One region of the Pseudoalteromonas spongiae UST010723-006 genome, then DNA from elsewhere that is predicted to be linked to it. Evidence: predicted binding sites of a transcription regulator. Region 1 holds the regulator's gene; each other region holds the start of a gene.
What was found. Region 1 encodes sigma-54, which starts transcription at its own class of promoters, with help from an activator protein. Its sites were predicted from a motif close to GTTGGCACGNNNNTNGNNT; they were not measured.
Positions count from the first base shown of each region.

Region 1 (4,313 bases):
GGATCGAGCAGCTTTTTCTCAGCTTCAATGGCTTCTTCAAGGGAGATATTATTCAGTGATAACGGATGCAAGCGGCGCGTCTCTGAAAAGCGCTTAATTAGCGTGCTGTCATCGCTATCAAGGTAAAATAAGGTTGGTGTTGCAAAACCAGGTAAATAGTCGAGTACTTCTTCTATTTCCTCTGGCTCTTTAGTCATATTACGAGCATCAACACTCACTGCAATTTTGTCGTATTTATCTGAAACTGAGCGGATCAACGAAGGCAATAAATTAACAGGAATATTGTCAACAACATAATACCCGAGATCTTCCAATACTCTGAGTGCGACTGTTTTTCCTGAACCAGAACGACCACTGACTAAAATAAGTTGCACTTACATCTCCCTTAGTTAACTCGCCTCACTACTAATGATTTGATATAGCTGATGATTATTTTCAGCGTGACGTAGTTGACGGCAAAACTGCTTATCTTTTAGTTTATCAGCGATGGTGGCTAAAGTCTGCAAATGTTGCTGGCACTTTTGTTCTGGTATGAGCAGTACGATAAAAATATCAACGTCTTTATCGTCGATGGCATCAAACGGAATAGGTGACTGATTTACAATTAAAAAGCCAATGGTATTTTGTAGGCCATCAATGCGGCCATGAGGAATGGCGAGGCCTTTACCAATACCCGTGCTACCTAGTTTTTCGCGTTGCAGCAAGGCTTCAAGAAACTCTTGAGAAGTAATATCAGGGGCTTGCTGATGGGCAAGGTCGCTAATAAATTCAAACAGTCTTTTTTTGCTATTAAAAAGGACCGCGGTTTTAGCGCAGTCCTCAGCAATAATATCGGTTAATTTCATTTTAGTGGCGAGAAAGTTTCTCTTTGTGCTTAATTACTTGGCGGTCTAGTTTGTCGACCAGGCCATCGATTGCTGCATACATATCTTGATGCTCGGTAGAGGCAAACAATTCGCCACCGTTAACATGCATAGTAGCTTCTGCTTTTTGTGATAGTTTTTCAATATCTAGAATAACGTGCACGTTATTTATATGATCAAAATGCCTCTCTAGTTTTGCAAATTTGTTAGTGACATAGTCTCTTAAAGAATCAGTAATTTCTACGTGACGACCTGTTAAGTTTAATTGCATAAGCATTTTCCTTCTATTTGGTCTAGATCAGGCTCTTGCGCTGATTAGACGGTGGTATGGATAGCGACTCACGGTATTTTGCGATAGTGCGTCGCGCCACTTTAATTCCTTGTTCTGCTAGTAAGTCGGTAATCTTGCTATCACTTAATGGTTTAGCTGGATTTTCCGCCGCAACTAGCTTTTTGATCAGTGCTCGAATCGCGGTAGATGAACACTCACCCCCATTTTCCGTGCTAACGTGGCTTGAAAAAAAGTATTTAAGCTCATAAATGCCACGTGGTGTATGCATGTATTTTTGCGTTGTTACACGCGAGATAGTCGACTCATGCATCTCGACCATTTCGGCAACGTCGTTTAAAACCATAGGTTTCATTGCTTCGTCACCATATTCAAAGAATGCCTGTTGTTGTTCAACAATGCAATTGGCTACTTTTAATAAAGTATCATTGCGACTTTCTAAGCTTTTAATAAACCATTTTGCTTCTTGTAAATGGTTGCGAATAAACTGGCTGTCAGTGCTTGATTTCATCGAGCGAGTAAGCGCAGCATATTGTTCATTCACGCGGATCTTTGGCATGCTATCGTTGTTTAAATCAACGCGCCAGCGTCCTTTAATTTTCTTTACTGAAACATCGGGAACCACATATTCAGGTTCTTCTTTTATGATGCTTTCAGCTGGTTTTGGATTAAGGCTATGTATTAATGTTAAGACTTCTTTTAACTCAGGCTCCTTGAGTTTAGCCTTCTTCATTATTGTACGATAATCACGTAATCCTAAAAGTTCCATATGGTTTGAGATTACGCTCTTTGTTTCGTTTAGCCAAGGGGTATTTTTGTCGTACTGATTGAGCTGGATCAATAAACATTCTTGTAACGAACGAGCAGCAATACCAACAGGGTCAAAGAGTTGAACGCGTTTAAGTACAGCTTCAACTTCGTCTAGTTCAATTTGTTCTTGGTCGTCAGATTGCTGTACCGCTTCTAAAATTTCTTCGCTACTTTGTGTTAAATAACCTGAATCGTCTACCGCCTCAACAATGGTGGTTGCGATCATCTCGTCGGTGTCGCTGAACGGCGTTAAGCGTAATTGCCACATTAAGTAATCTTGCAATGATTCGCTGGTTGAGCCTTGATACACAGTATCGTTGTCAGGAGCTGGGGCGTTACTGACAGAAACAGGTGCGGCGCTGATATAATCATCCCACGACACATCCATAGCTAAATCGTCAGAAATATTCTCGTTGCTAAGTGCGTCGCTTGATTCTATTTCACTTTGGCTTGGCGCTGCTTCAACATCATCGCCATTTATTGATTCGTCTTTGTTTGACTCAGTGTTTTCGTTGTTTTGTTTATCGTCACTGTAGTCAATGTCTTCTTCAAGTAAAGGATTGGCATCAAGCGCTTCTTGAATTTCTTGCTGCAAATCTAACGTACTCAGCTGCAACAAGCGAATAGCCTGTTGCAATTGTGGAGTCATTGTTAGTTGCTGCCCAAGGCGAAGCTGTAAAGATTGCTTCATGTAGTTATTCTAATCCTTCTTTCGATTTCAAGCCGCTAGTTAACAATTCAATTCCAAATTTAAGGCCTATAACTATTACTATAGTCTGAATTGTTCACCTAGGTATACATCGCGTACTTTTTGGTTGTTTAAAACGTCTTCAGCTGTGCCAGATGCGATTAATTCGCCGTGAGAAACAATGTAGGCTTTTTCACATACATCTAAGGTTTCACGCACGTTGTGGTCTGTTATTAACACGCCAATGCCGCGATTTTTCAAATGCTCAATTATTTTCTTTATATCTATCACTGAAATAGGATCAACACCAGCAAAAGGTTCATCTAACAGGATAAATTTGGGGTTTGCGGCTAATGCGCGCGCAATTTCCACACGACGACGTTCACCGCCCGACAATGCCATACCCTGTGAATCTCGGATATGGCCAATGTTAAATTCTTCTAATAAATCATCGAGCGCTTCTTCACGTTGCACACGATTAAGTTCTTTGCGTGTCTCTAGAATCGCCATGATGTTTTGATACACAGTAAGCTTTCTAAAAATCGACGATTCTTGCGGTAAATAACCAATACCTAAACGGGCGCGACTATGCATTGGTTGCAATGTAATGTCATTATCGTCAATACGAATAACGCCATTGTCGCTCGGTACTAAACCAACAATCATGTAAAACGTCGTTGTTTTACCGGCACCGTTAGGACCAAGCAAACCAACGATACTACCAGCTTTCACTTCTAAGCCAACATTTTTTACCACTTGGCGTGATTTGTAACTTTTAGCCAGCTTTTCGGCAATTAATGTGCTCATTGTCCGCCTTGTTCATTTTGCGTATTGATGATGGTTTTTACTTGGTTAGTTGAGTTTTCAGCTTTTTTAGACGTCACTGTTTCAGCAGCGCGATCATAGATGATGGTATCTGCTGACATCATGTCGCCATTTTGTTGAAATTTAGCGCCACCAGACATTGTAAATAATGATTTAGCCACGTCATAAGTGACTTTTTTAGCACTTGCGACAATGATTGATCCATCTTCTTGTTCAGCACTAAATTTTACCGGATCACCACTGGCAATAAGTAATTGCTGGTTATCTCCTAACTCTGCTCGTTTATGTGCTTCAAGGTAATCGGCGGTGATGGTCATATTGCCATGCTTAATTTGTACATTATGGCGAAAAATACCGACATTTTCTTTTAAGCGAGCAGCTTGCTCATCGGCGTCAATCTCAAGTGGATGCTTAAGTTTGATCTGCTCAGCGATAGCGTGTCCACTTGTGATACACAAAGTGACAGCTAGTCCAGCGATTGACAGTAATTTCGTCATGTTATTGGTCATAATAAGTGGTCTTTGTATGGTTTATTAACTTAATAACTTGCTCTTCTAAATTAGCATTGAGGCCTTGTCCTTTAATTTCAAGTCCCGGACCTGTCATTTTTACTTCGGATTGAGAAGTCATTAGTTTGCTATTAATTAAATATTCTACGCTTGCCGCTTCAATTGTATTGAGCATGATATTGGGCGTTAGACTTTTGGCAATAACGTTTTGTTCCAAAATGAGCTTTTCGTTATTGTAGAGCGTGGCTTCATCGGCTGTGAGCTGCCACACACCTTGTTCTGAAAAAATAGTAAATTGTGGTTTTTCAAAGTGGGTAAACCCCAAATCT
Region 1 covers NZ_CP011039.1:2,864,341-2,868,653, reverse strand. Annotated here, with positions in the region: gene rapZ (RNase adapter RapZ) at 1-374, opposite strand, end outside; gene ptsN (PTS IIA-like nitrogen regulatory protein PtsN) at 390-845, opposite strand; gene hpf (ribosome hibernation promoting factor) at 847-1,134, opposite strand; gene PSPO_RS13195 (RNA polymerase factor sigma-54) at 1,157-2,653, opposite strand; gene lptB (LPS export ABC transporter ATP-binding protein) at 2,732-3,457, opposite strand; gene lptA (lipopolysaccharide transport periplasmic protein LptA) at 3,454-3,972, opposite strand; gene lptC (LPS export ABC transporter periplasmic protein LptC) at 3,974-4,313, opposite strand, start outside.

Region 2 (4,313 bases), 1.1 Mb from region 1:
TCACCGGTTACTGGATTTGGCGGTAATGCAGTTACGATCAATGGTGATGCGTTGCAATACGGTGTTGGTTCAGAGGGCTCATATAAAGGCGATGCGAAGTCAGATCAGTCAAATAGTCTAAACGGTAATATTTCAGTTAATGTGATGCGTGTATTACCAAACGGTAATTTAGTTATTCGCGGTGAAAAGTGGCTTACGCTTAATACCGGTGAAGAATTTATTCGTTTAGAAGGCATCGTTCGTCCGAAGGATGTTAGTGCTGACAATATGGTGATGTCTACCCGTATTGCAAACGCACGTATTCAGTACTCTGGTAAAGGGGCACTGGCAGATGCACAAGAAGCAGGCTGGTTAGCCCAGTTCTTCTTAAGCCCATTAAACCCTTTTTAGGAGGTCGCATGCGTAATTTTGCTATTGGTTTTATCGCGCTTCTTAGCCTTTTTAGTTTCCCAACAACAGCAGAACGCATTAAAGATGTGACTGTTGTTGAAGGGGTACGTAGTAACCAGCTTGTTGGTTATGGTTTAGTTGTTGGTTTGCCTGGCACAGGTGAAAAAAGTAGCTTTACCGAGCAAAGTTTTAAAGCCATGCTAAGCAGTTTTGGTATCACGTTACCAGCAAACTTAAAGCCTAAGATTAAGAATGTGGCAGCAGTAGCTGTACATGCAGATTTACCGCCGTTTGTGAAACCGGGTCAAACAATCGATGTAACCGTATCGTCAATTGGCAGCGCATTAAGCTTGCGCGGTGGTACATTAATTCAAACCTTTCTAAAGGGCGTTGATGGCAATGTGTATGCAATTGCACAAGGCAGCATGGTGGTTAGCGGATTAGGCGCCGAGGGTGCTGATGGCAGCAAGGTATTAGTAAATACACCAACTGTAGGACGTGTTCCAAATGGCGCGATTGTCGAACGTGCGGTCGCATCGCCGTTCAACCAAGGTGATCACATTACATTTAATTTGCACCGTCCTGATTTTTCTACTGCAAAAGCCTTATCTGATACGATTAACGATTTAGTAGGCCCAAATACTGCCACAGCAATGGATGCAGCGTCGGTTAAAGTGTTAGCGCCACGCGACCCAGCGCAGCGCGTAGCTTACCTTGCTACTTTAGAAAATCTTGAATTCGAACCAGCTGATAACAGTGCAAAAATTATCGTTAATTCGCGTACAGGCACTATCGTGATTGGTAAAAATGTTACTTTAGAACCCGCAGCAATCACCCATGGTGGATTGACTGTCACGATTGCAGAGCAGCAAAACGTTAATCAACCCAACGCACTTGCTGGTGGGCAAACGGTTGTTACCGAACAAAGCATTATTGATGTTGCCCGCGATGATACCCGTGCTTTTGTGTTTGACCCAGGTGCGAGTTTAGATGATCTCGTGCGAGCGATTAACGAAGTCGGCGCGGCGCCAGGTGATTTAATGGCAATACTTGAAGCGTTGAAAGAGGCGGGCGCAATAAGTGGCCAACTAATCGTGATTTAAGTTTACAGATTGTTACTTGAGCCCTGCATTGCAGGGCTTTTTTGTTTAGCGCTTTAATTTTATTTCCTTGGCTTGATTTTTGCATTGGTTTATCAGTGTGTTTCGTAGCCAATTTATTGAATGAGAGCTGACTTATGGATGGTAACAACATAAATCATCAACAAAGTTTCTTTGACTTGAGTAACTTAGATTCTTTACGTCAAGAAGCGCTGCAGGGCGATCCTGATAAAAAAGCGCTTAAGCAAGTCGCAGCTCAGTTTGAATCGATTTTTACCCAAATGCTATTTAAAAGTATGCGTAAAGCCAACGAAGCATTTGAAGACGAAGATAGCCCGTTTAATGAAAGCAGCGTTAAATTTTATCGTGATATGCACGATCAACAGCTTTCTATGGAACTTTCACAAAGTGGTGCATTAGGGCTTGCCGATATTATTGTCCAGCAACTTTCACCCACGCCAGGAAAATACACCCCTGCAAGTTTGTTTTCATCAAGCCAAATTGCGCCAATGCAAAAGCCTTCATTGAATACTGCAAATACAGATTCATCAAAACAGATAAATACTACAGGTGAAGAAACAGCCTTTGATAATGAGCAGTCGTTTGTTTCTGAGCTTTGGCAGCACGCTAAAAGCGCAGCTGAAAAAATAGGGTTAAGTCCTGCTGTTATGTTGGCGCAATCTGCGCTTGAAACAGGCTGGGGAAAACATGTGATTACTAAAAGTGATGGGCAAAGCTCAAATAATTTTTTCAATATTAAAGCTGACCGCGCATGGCAAGGTGATAAAGCTGCTAAAGCTTCGCTTGAATTTGAACAAGGCGTCGCTGTTAAAAAACAATCTAATTTTAGAGCGTATAACAGCATTGCTGAAAGTTTTGATGATTTTGTTAACTTTTTACAGCAAAACCCACGCTATCAATCAGCACTTAAAACAACGTCAGACCCATCTCAGTATCTTGATGAATTACAAAAAGCAGGGTATGCCACTGACCCTAATTATGCAGACAAAATTAAAGATGTGCTAAAGCGCAGTGAATTTACGCAAGCACTCAACGCTGTCGCTTCAGGAATAAATGTAAACGATATGATGAAAAGTTCGATAACAAGTTTAGGAGGCACTAACTAATGTCTTTTAATCTACTTAATATTGCAAACTCAGGTGTACGTGCAAGCTCAGAGTTACTGCAAACTACCAGTAAAAACATTACCAACGTCAATACCGAAGGTTATGTTCGAGAGCGCACAGAACATAGAACACTGTTCGATAATCAAGTTGGACTTGGGCAAACTTTCCGCTTAGTGAATAGTTTTGCACAAGAGCAGCTTAATCGCGATATTTCCAATGCGGCTTTTTACAACCAAATCGTTAGCGAGTCCGCGCGAGTAGATAGTCTATTTGCTGAAGAGTCTAATAGTCTCGGAACGAGCATCAACTCGTTGTTTGGCTCGTTACAAGATAGTTTAAACCAACCATCGTCTAATGTTAGCCGTTCCCTGTTTTTTAGTAATGCCCAAGGTTACATCGATCAGCTTAACCGATTATCGGGTATCGTTTTTGATCAAAAAACCATCGTTAACGATCAGCTCGAGATCTATGCGAATGAAGCTAATTCACTTATCACTAAGATTAGCGAGCTAAACTTATCAATTGCATCGGGAACATCGGGGCCTGATGGCAGTGCTCTAAATAGCACTATCAATCAGCGTGATTTGGCAATTAAAGAGCTATCTGAATATATAGACATTGAAACACTTGATGGTCCAAATGGTGAAAAACTGGTGTTTATGGGCACGGGTGAAGCTGTTGTAATGGAAGATGGCGCGTTTAACTTATTTTCAATTTCTGGTGATCCTGATCCCAATTTTAAAGATTTAAAATTAGATGTGGATTCAGGCAAAGCCATTCCGCTTGAAGTCAATACCAGTGTACTAAAAGGAAAAATTGGTGGGCTACTAGCTTACCGTGAGGAAATACTGATTTCGTCACAAAACAAGTTAGGCCAATTGAGCCTAGCAATGGCGGATGCATTCAATCAGCAAAATAGGCTTGGATTAGACGGCGATGGCGAACTTGGTGGCGATTTATTTACCATTCCAACCGCTGGTGCTTATTCCTATGCAGCAAACACGGGTACGGCTCAAGTAAGTGGAACCATTGAACCGGGTAAAGGTAGTGAATTACCGCCAAATGATTTTTTAATTGAATATACAGCAGTGAACCAAATTACAGTTACTGCGCTTGATTCATATGGCGATCCAATTGGTACACCTATTGTTGCAGCTGTTGCTGCTGGGCAGGCTAATTCGGGCACAGCGGTAGGCGGAGAGCTTTTTGGTTTGCAAATTAATGTAGGAGCTGGCGCTGCAGTTGGTGATAAATTTGAACTTAAACTTAACTCAGAGGCATCGACGAGCTTCGAGCTTGCAACCATGCGACCGGAAGATTTAGCGTTAGCTTCACCGATACGCACTAACAGCGACTTAGCTAACAGAGGATCAGGTAATATAGCGTCAAGCACTGTTTCTGACACCACTGCACCAGGATTTAATCCAGGTCCACCGCCAGCTTTAGCCAATGGCACCATTACACTAACTAAAACGGCAAACCCTAATGAGTTTACAATTACAGATGGTGCACCACCCGTAACGAATACGGTTGTTTTAACACCGCCTTATGACAATGTTTTGGCACAAGCAGGTGCACCATACAATACCTATGGTTTTGATTTTAACCTTGAAGGTATAGCAGAAACGGGTGACTCATTTACGATTGAGTTTAATACTGATGGCTTTGACGATAGCCGAAACGGTCTTTTACTGGC
Region 2 covers NZ_CP011039.1:836,038-840,350, forward strand. Annotated here, with positions in the region: gene flgH (flagellar basal body L-ring protein FlgH) at 1-390, shown strand, start outside; gene PSPO_RS03925 (flagellar basal body P-ring protein FlgI) at 399-1,493, shown strand; gene flgJ (flagellar assembly peptidoglycan hydrolase FlgJ) at 1,628-2,617, shown strand; gene PSPO_RS03935 (FlgK family flagellar hook-associated protein) at 2,617-4,313, shown strand, end outside.
Region 2: flgJ (flagellar assembly peptidoglycan hydrolase FlgJ) is a predicted target of sigma-54. The motif match lies at 1,560-1,578, and genes of this name have one in related genera.

Region 3 (4,313 bases), 1.3 Mb from region 1:
GGTTAAATCAAGACGCACTTTTTCAGGGAATTGATTAATAATTTCAGCAGATTGTTCTGGCTCTAAATAAGCCAAAACAATGGTTTGGATCTGCGGGTGCTCATTACGAATAATATTCGCTACTTGTTTTGAGTCCATCCATTTCAGTGAATCAAGCCCTTTCGCACCTGAGCCCATGATAATTTGGTCAATTAGGTTCGCTGCTTTTTCTTCACCGAGCGCTGCGGTAAGCGCTTTCTTGATAAAGTCTTCAGATTGGAAACCAATAGTACTAAAGCTTTGGATTTGGTCGATAAACAGCTTGTGTACTGCGGCAATTTTGTCTTGGCTTAAATCATCCAAGCCCGCCATCGCCATACCTACTTTTTGTACTTGCTTTGGTTCTAAGTGCTTTAAAATCTGTGCGGCATCTTCTTCAGATAAACTCAGTAATAAAATCGATGCTTTTTCTACACCATCAAGTTTATCTACGTCAAAGCCGCTACTTGTTGTTTGTTCTGCTACTTGCGTATCTTGATCAGTCATCTTCAGTTAACCACGCTTTAACTACTTGAGAAGAAAGTTCTGGCTCATTTGCCACTAATGCTCTTACTGCTTTCAGTAAGTCTTCATCACCATGTAAGTCTGGTAATTGTAACGTACCATCTGGGCTAAAGCCGACTGCCGATTCGTCAAATTCTTGACTTAGCATATCAATGGTATCATCACCTAAGTCTACACCTGCTGATAGGCTTGCGTCATCATAATCCTCTGTCGTGTCTTCTGGATTAATCAACTTGCGTAACATTGGACGCACTACTGCAAGAATAAGCACGATAATAACCAAGGCACCTAAAGCTAGTCTGATTACTTTGAAGAACCAAGGTTGCTCCCAAATTGGTAGCTCAATCGCTTCACTGAATTCTTCTTGTACAAACGGAATCGTCACGACTTCTAACGCATCGCCACGCTGCATATCAAAGCCGATGCCACCTTGCAATAAACGGCGAATGTTCGCTAATTCTTGCTGAGTACGCGGATCGCGTGTCGCTTCGCCACCTTCAGCTACACCGTTTGTGTAGTTCACCGCAACCGATACACTGATACGACGGATCACACCGGTTTGCTGACGCTTATGTGAAATGGTGGTATCGAGTTCATAATTACGGGTTGCTTCTTTACTGTTTCTACTTGGCAATGTGTTTTGTGCTGATTCATCGCCTGTTTGTTCTGGAATTTGCGAGTTAACTGGCGGTTGATTAGTTAACGCACCAGGAATGCCCACCGCAAGGCCACCAATGTTGGTGTCTTCACGTGTCATTTCACTGCGTACCGCAGGTAAGTCTGGGTTAAAACGCTTCTGCGTTTCTTCTATTGAACTGAAATCCATCACTAGATCGACCTGCGCAGTATAGTTACCTAAACCAACAACAGGGATCATAATTGAATCGATTTTTTCTAAGTATTCTTGTTCACGTTTACGTTCAATTTCATATTCTTTACGCGAACGCGCGGTAAGTGAGTTTTGTGAGCCCGAGTTAAGTAAGCGACCATTTTGGTCTGTTACCGTTACTCGGCTAGGCTCTAACCCTTGTACCGCAGAGGCGACCATATCTACAACAGAATCAACTTCTTCACCGTCAAGTGTACGACCGCGTCTTACCGTTAATACAACCGTTGCACTTGGCTTTTTCTCTCGGCGAGCAAAGACATTTTCTTTTGGAATCGCTAATAGAACTTTAGCGCGCGCTACTTTACTAAGCTCTTCAATAGTACGTGCAAGCTGCTGCTCACGTGAGTGCTTTAAACGCTCACGCTCTAGACGCTGACTCACGCCAAAGCCCATATCTTGCATTAAAATTTCGGTGCCCGATGAAGGTACTTGCTCAAGACCCTCTTTAGCCATCAACAACTTAATATTTTGATACGCTTCAACCGGTACTGAAACAACATTGCCATCGAGCTTGTATTCCACTTTTTGTGCGTCTAAGAATTCAAGCGTTTGGATCAGTTCATCCATTGGCATTTTGCCAAGAGGGCGCATATCAGGCTCTTTCGCCCAAATCATGATAAATACGGCAATTGCGACACAAATTGTTAGTGCGATAATGAGCGTGACTTGGCGCATTACATCAACACCACTTAAGCTGCCAAGAAACCCTGATTTTTGTTCTTGATTACCACCACCTACATCGCCGACACCTAAGTCGTTAGCATCTAGTGTTGATAAATCTGTTGATGTATTAGCCACAACCCTACTCCACTATTTCTTATACAGGCATGTTCATAATGTCTTTATAAGCTTCAATAAGCTTATTACGCACTTGAACGGTTGCTTCAAACGCCACCGAAGATTTTTGCGATGCGATCATTACTTCAGCCAGTGACACATTGCGGTCACCCATTTCTAACGCCGTTGCTTTCGCTTTAGAGTCTTGCTGTAAACCGTTAACCGTATCGAGCGCATCTTTTAATAGATTATTAAATTCAACCTGTGAGCTACCTTGAATAGATTCTATAGGCTGTTTCGGTTTAGAAAAGTTACTTGCTTCTACCGCAAGTGACTGCATTTCTTGATAAAGATTGTTTGGTGAAATGTTCATACTAACAAACCGTAAAAATTGACTTAATACGATTAATGCAAGCTTGATGCCAAAAATAAAACATTTAAAATCAAGAGTTTATAATGGCATTTTTTTGACTTTGATAAAGTTTAGACAGAAATAAAGCCTCCAGTCAGAGGCTCGATTTAAAAAGTAGGTGTATCTGTTGTGCTCAGTACAATGATTTTTTATGCAGGTAATTCAATTCCCATCTCACGCATTTTTGCAAGTTTATAACGTAGTGTTCGCGGGCTCATACCAAGACGCTCAGCAACGTCTTTACGCTTGCCATCACACGCGCGAAGCATATCTAAGATAATTGAGTTTTCTTTATCTTTAAGCTCTTGTTTATAACCCTGAGCATCATCTACTTGGGTTGATTGCACAGTTGCGACGTCTGGTGCTACTTGCTCAGGTTCTTCACAAGTCAGCTGTATCTTTGGCGACAGGCTTGTTGGTTGCATGCTTGCTACCGAGCCTAAGAAAATATCATCTGCGGTAATCATTTTATGGCTTTGCAAAATCAGTGCGCGCTGCACAACATTTTCAAGCTCGCGAACATTACCTGGCCAGTTGTAACTAAGTAATTTTTCTTTAGCTTGTGCGTCAAACTGCACCGGCATGTCATTATTATGACGCTGAATTAAATGCTCAGCCAACGGGACGATATCCCCTGGACGCTCAGCAAGTGGCAGCCACTCGAGCGGAAAAACATTAAGGCGATAATATAAATCTTCGCGAAAAACGCCTTGCGCCACCGCCTCTTTTAAGTCGCGGTTAGACGTTGCAAGCACACGTACATCTAAATTAATGGTCTTGCGAGAGCCAAGACGCTCCACTTCACGCTCTTGCAGTACACGCAGTAATTTCGCCTGTAGGCTCAAATCCATCTCAGTAATTTCATCGAGTAAAATAGTGCCACCTTGCGCTTGTTCAAACTTACCAGGACATGCTTGAATAGCGCCAGTAAACGCGCCTTTTTCATAGCCAAATAAAGTGGCTTCTAGCATATTTTCAGGAATCGCCGCACAGTTAATCGCAACAAAGTTCTGCTCTGCACGCGGTGAACTATCATGAATATAACGTGCCATCACTTCTTTACCTGAGCCACTTGGCCCAAGCACCATAACGGATGCATCAGATTTCGCCACTTTCTCTGCAAGTTGCATCAGCGCTTTACTAGCTGGGTCTTCAACAATTGGCCCATCTTTAATGGCTTCTTTTTCTGGTAAATAACGACTTACCATGTTTAATAACACTTCTGGTGCGAATGGTTTCGCCATGTAGTCAATGGCTCCTAAGCGCATCGCTTCAACCGCATCATCAATAGTCGCGTAAGCTGTCATCATTAACACAGGTAAATCAGGGTAGTTAAGCTTAATACTTTTAAGTAAATCGATACCTGACATAGTGCCCATTTGCACGTCACTGACCACCATTGAAATACCGCCTTCTTTAAGCTTAATAATTGCTTGTTCGGCACTGTCGGCTTCAACACAATTAATATCAGCCAATGCTAGGGTATCGACTAACGCTTCTCGTAAACCAGAATCATCTTCTACGACTAATACTTTTGCATCGTTCATAATCACTCCTAACATGCTGTTTTAGAGATAATCGGTAGGTACAAGTTAAACTCAGCCCCACCAAGCTCACTATTGCCTGCTTTTACAAACCCTTGATGGCTGTTAGCAACCGATTGAACCACGGCAAGACCTAACCCGGTACCGT
Region 3 covers NZ_CP011039.1:987,586-991,898, reverse strand. Annotated here, with positions in the region: gene fliG (flagellar motor switch protein FliG) at 1-525, opposite strand, end outside; gene fliF (flagellar basal-body MS-ring/collar protein FliF) at 518-2,230, opposite strand; gene fliE (flagellar hook-basal body complex protein FliE) at 2,250-2,582, opposite strand; gene PSPO_RS04655 (sigma-54-dependent transcriptional regulator) at 2,771-4,168, opposite strand; gene PSPO_RS04650 (sensor histidine kinase) at 4,177-4,313, opposite strand, start outside.
Region 3: fliE (flagellar hook-basal body complex protein FliE) is a predicted target of sigma-54. The motif match lies at 2,618-2,636, and genes of this name have one in related genera.

Region 4 (4,313 bases), on a different replicon from region 1:
GAAGGCCGAACTTGAATTAAATTTTGAGCAAAGTGAGTAAGTTATAAAAGTACTAAGGGGAAGTGTAAATCCCCTTTACAGTTTTAAATGGTTTGCCAAAACCACCAATAATGTGTCATTTTCAGTAAATAACTTTGTTGACAGTTAAACTTTAAATGTAATTTCTGGATTTTTGAAACGCAAAGGCCAACAAACAGGCTTCGTCAAAAAGCACATTAATTTTATACTCACTCTTTCTAGTAGTAACTCAAAGGATTGAAAATGAAACACTTCACTGCCCTTTTATTAGTTGGTTTTTTCTTAACCGCTATCAACCTACACGCAAATGATCGTCAGCTCAGTAACGCTTATAAAAATCAGCAAAGTGATATACAAGTTAAAGGTTCAGGCACAGTGTTACGTGTTTTGCCTGATGATAATAATGGCTCAAGACACCAAAAATTTATTTTGCGTTTAGCTAGAGCGTGGTGACATTTACGGTCTAAATTCTGTTCAAATCCAAACCGTTTTGATCGCGGCGTCGCTTAGTAGGCCTAGTGGGCTAAGTCAAAAAGTGGCAACAAAGAGCATAACGGTTTGGGTTGAACCTTACAGGCAGCGCGTGTTTGGCATTTATGCTGCGTTATCGCTCATTTATGTAGAATAACTACACCACAATCGCTCTGCCTTGTCTAAATGTCAAACAAACTGCTGCAGAAACAGACTGTAAACGTTACCACGCTCTAAAAACCCTACTCGTTGCACATAATATTGATTTAGCGCCGCGCATTTCGAACTTAAAAGTGGGTGATAAGGTAGAGTTTTACGGTGAATATGAGTGGACTAAAAAAGGTGGCGTGATGCACTGGACACACAAAGATCCGCGAAATAAACATGCTCACGGATGGCTTAAACATAAAGGCAAAGTTTACGAGTAAAAGACTTGAAAATAGGATTAATCACTACCTAATGTATTGTAAACGCGAGATATTATGAGTATATCTTGCATATTAGCTAGTTATACACTTGCTTTTTTAAAAGTGATTTTCATCGGTTTTGACTACAAACACCTTATCATTTGATAAGTATTTATTTCACTAAAGGAGTTGTGAATTATGGATAGCTTTACAGAATTTGAACTTGTAATGATAGGCTTAACAGCTTTACCAGTACTTATTTATTTTTGTTCACCTCTGCAATCGCTATTTGAAAAGGCCGCTCGTGGTGGAGGTGTGTCTATTGTGGTGTTACCTTTTTCTTTATCATGGATTTTAAGTGGTTATGCCGCTGAAAGTGATATTTTTAGGTATGTTATGTTGAGTTTTGGCTTCTGTTTTTTCACCGTATTCTATGGCGCAGGCGTGGCTTTACTTTTAAAAGAGAAACGAAAAAAACGTACACAATAAAAATGCAAACTATGTAACTGTGTTGGTTTAATATCAAACCTTACTCGTTTTGGGATTGTTCTAGTGCGCGAAACGCTTGCTTTAGTATATTTATAATAACTTGGCTGTTAGGTTTGAACGATAAAATGGAGCAAACCTAACAGCACAACAGGCATGAAATAGTATAAAGGGGGTTTACACTTCACCTGCTAGTTAGTGGAACCCGTTTAATCGATTTTAACTTCACCTTTTACATTATCGATATTTAAATCGCCAGAACCATCGTCTTCAACAATCAATCCACCCGCACCGTTTACGGTAATATCGCCGGAGCCATCATCTACTTTAACTGTGCCCGTAACATTTCTAACAAGTAAATCACCTGAACCATCTTCAATGGTGACTGCACCTTTGGTGTTTTCAACCTGGGTATCACCCGAGCCATCGTCAATTTCAACGTCACCTTGAATATTGCTTATGTAAAGTGAGCCAGAACTGTCGTCGACGTATACTGATTTACCGCCATCAATGGTTAAGTCACCAGAGCTATCGTCTACCTTAATGGTGTTACTTAAGCCGTTGATTGTAACATCGCCAGAGCTATCATCGAGTTCGAGTGCTAGCTTGCTTGGCATGGTGATGACAAGGTCGATGCTATGCCCTTGGTTGATGTGAATACGTAAACCATCTTGAATATCGTGTATTGCAACGAGTTTTGCAGTATCACCAGATTGGGTTAAAGAAAGTTCGTAATTTAGATCTTCGCTGGTATAAATGTCGGCATTCACTGTAATTTTATCGCTGCTGTCTGAGCCTATAATTTTAAGTGACCCAGCACCAGTTTCGGCGATAAGTGTAGACAATTGACTTGCGTTTAGCACTAATTCTCGCTCGATGTGAGTATCTGCAGAATTGGTGTTTCCACCGATATGCACAATACAACCTGAAAGCAGTGTTGCCATGGCAATTGCTGAAAATGTTCTATACATGATGTTCCCTTCTAATGAATTATTTTTATTATTCATTGTCGTGTTGAGTGACTAATAGCAATTTAAAGCAATCACTAGGCCAAAATTTAACTAATTGAATAATAAGGTTTTATTCTTATTTAATAAAATAAAGAAAACAATCAAACGAATTATTAGTAATTTTTGCCATTCGAACTTTGTCATTTTGACCAACTATGCGCGTTCACGCCATATTTACTGTATTGAATGTTTTTTAAAAGTGTCATTTATCTTTCATATTTGTTGGCTAGTTTTATCGCCGAATAACAGCCCCAAATATAAGAGAATATTGTTATGACAAACACGATCCGCGCTGGACGACGAAAGTTTTATGACGATGAGCATTTTGCCGGTGGCATTGAGCGTTCTGGCTTTTTTACTATTTCTGAGGCTAATTTTTTAGTTGAATACGGTGACACATTGAATGGGCTAAGCGCAGGTAATTTAAATCCTGAATCTGCTGCTGAATCGGAATTTGTGGCCTGTATGCAGTCTAATATTGCCTCTAACAGCTATGAAGTAAAGCTCTGGCGAAAATACATAAAAGCTGTTCACAGCGTAACGCACAGAGCCAGTGCGAATAGTTCACGTACAGAACAACATTATTCATTTGAGGGATATGATGAAGCGTAGTTTGCAACAAGATAGCTATTTAGAAAAAACAAAAGTTGGCCGAAAATCAAAGCGCGATAAGCTGAAAGCCAAATTTGACAATAAAAATAAGCGTAAAAAATTTGATGATCATGACTGGGATGATCGCGATTAATAAAAGCGCTTAATCTTTGATGATAATTGCGGCCCGAGTTAGCTTTCTGGCCGCTCTTATTTAACGTGGCGTAAACTCGGGCTTTAGTAAACCAAAGCACGTTAAATCGTGATATTGGTTTTTCCAAAAACCACTTGCACGGCGGATCCCCTCTTGTTTAAAGCCAAGCTTTTTAAGCACTGATTCAGACGCGCCATTACCCAACATGGTATCAGCCTGAATGCGATATAGTTCACCAAATGGTGAGTTGTCTGAATAAACTAGTGTAATAATCGCGTTTAACGCTTCGGTGGCATACCCTTTTCCCCAATGATCACTAGCAAATTCATAACCAATCACTGTATTGTGCATTTTTGAATTAAACGAATTAAAACCACATGTGCCAATTAGCTCGCCAGTTTCTTTGAGGCGAATAGCCCAACGAATGCCCTCCTGCTGTTTAAATCGTTGATTAAAGAAATCTATTAAATCAAGAGATTGCTGCTTGGATGTAAATGCTTCAATATTATAAAACTTAACCACAGCTTGATCTGAAAAAATCGAAAATAACCTATCGTTATCATCGATTGTTAGTGTGTCTAGTGTTAATCGTGATGTGTCTAAATTTGGAAATTGTAGATTAGTCTGCATTAGTACTCCTTGTTTCTTTGCACGGGTTACGCTATTTGAATGAGCAAAATAACCCACATTGACAGCACTGACATCACAGCACCCCAAAACGTTAACATGCGATGTAGTACATTGTTATAGGTAAGGTGTACAAAGGCCTGTAACGTTCTAAAAGTAACAAAACTCCAAGCCAAGGTGAGCGCTAAGCCATTCGTAATTTCTAGGCTCACAAACAAGGTAGAGACAACATAAAATAATACCGGTACTTCGAACATGTTGTTAAAGCAACGCGTTGATGTGGTTAATTTTTCGGGCACGTCTTGGCCTTCCATTGTGCGATAATATTTAATTTTCACGCTGCCATTTTTAACGCTTTTAATACGAGTGGTAACGGCCACAATACCAACGGCAAACGTTAATAAAACCATTCCAAACATTGCATAGATCATACAGAGCCTTTTATTTGTTTAAGTATTTAATTCTGATTTGAAAGATCGTTTATCTTACTTATTCTGATTCCTTTTGTAACACAGAGGCGACTACGAAATACATCGCTTTTTACTGTGA
Region 4 covers NZ_CP011040.1:8,609-12,921, forward strand. Annotated here, with positions in the region: gene PSPO_RS14535 (DNA recombination protein RmuC) at 1-40, shown strand, start outside; gene PSPO_RS14540 (DUF3465 domain-containing protein) at 262-471, shown strand; partial or broken gene PSPO_RS14545 (DUF3465 domain-containing protein) at 726-917, shown strand; gene PSPO_RS14550 (hypothetical protein) at 1,095-1,385, shown strand; gene PSPO_RS14555 (DUF4097 family beta strand repeat-containing protein) at 1,592-2,353, opposite strand; gene maoP (DUF413 domain-containing protein) at 2,666-3,004, shown strand; gene PSPO_RS21685 (hypothetical protein) at 2,991-3,137, shown strand; gene PSPO_RS14565 (GNAT family N-acetyltransferase) at 3,198-3,767, opposite strand; gene PSPO_RS14570 (MAPEG family protein) at 3,794-4,195, opposite strand.
Region 4: PSPO_RS14555 (DUF4097 family beta strand repeat-containing protein) is a predicted target of sigma-54. The motif match lies at 2,419-2,437, and genes of this name have one in related genera.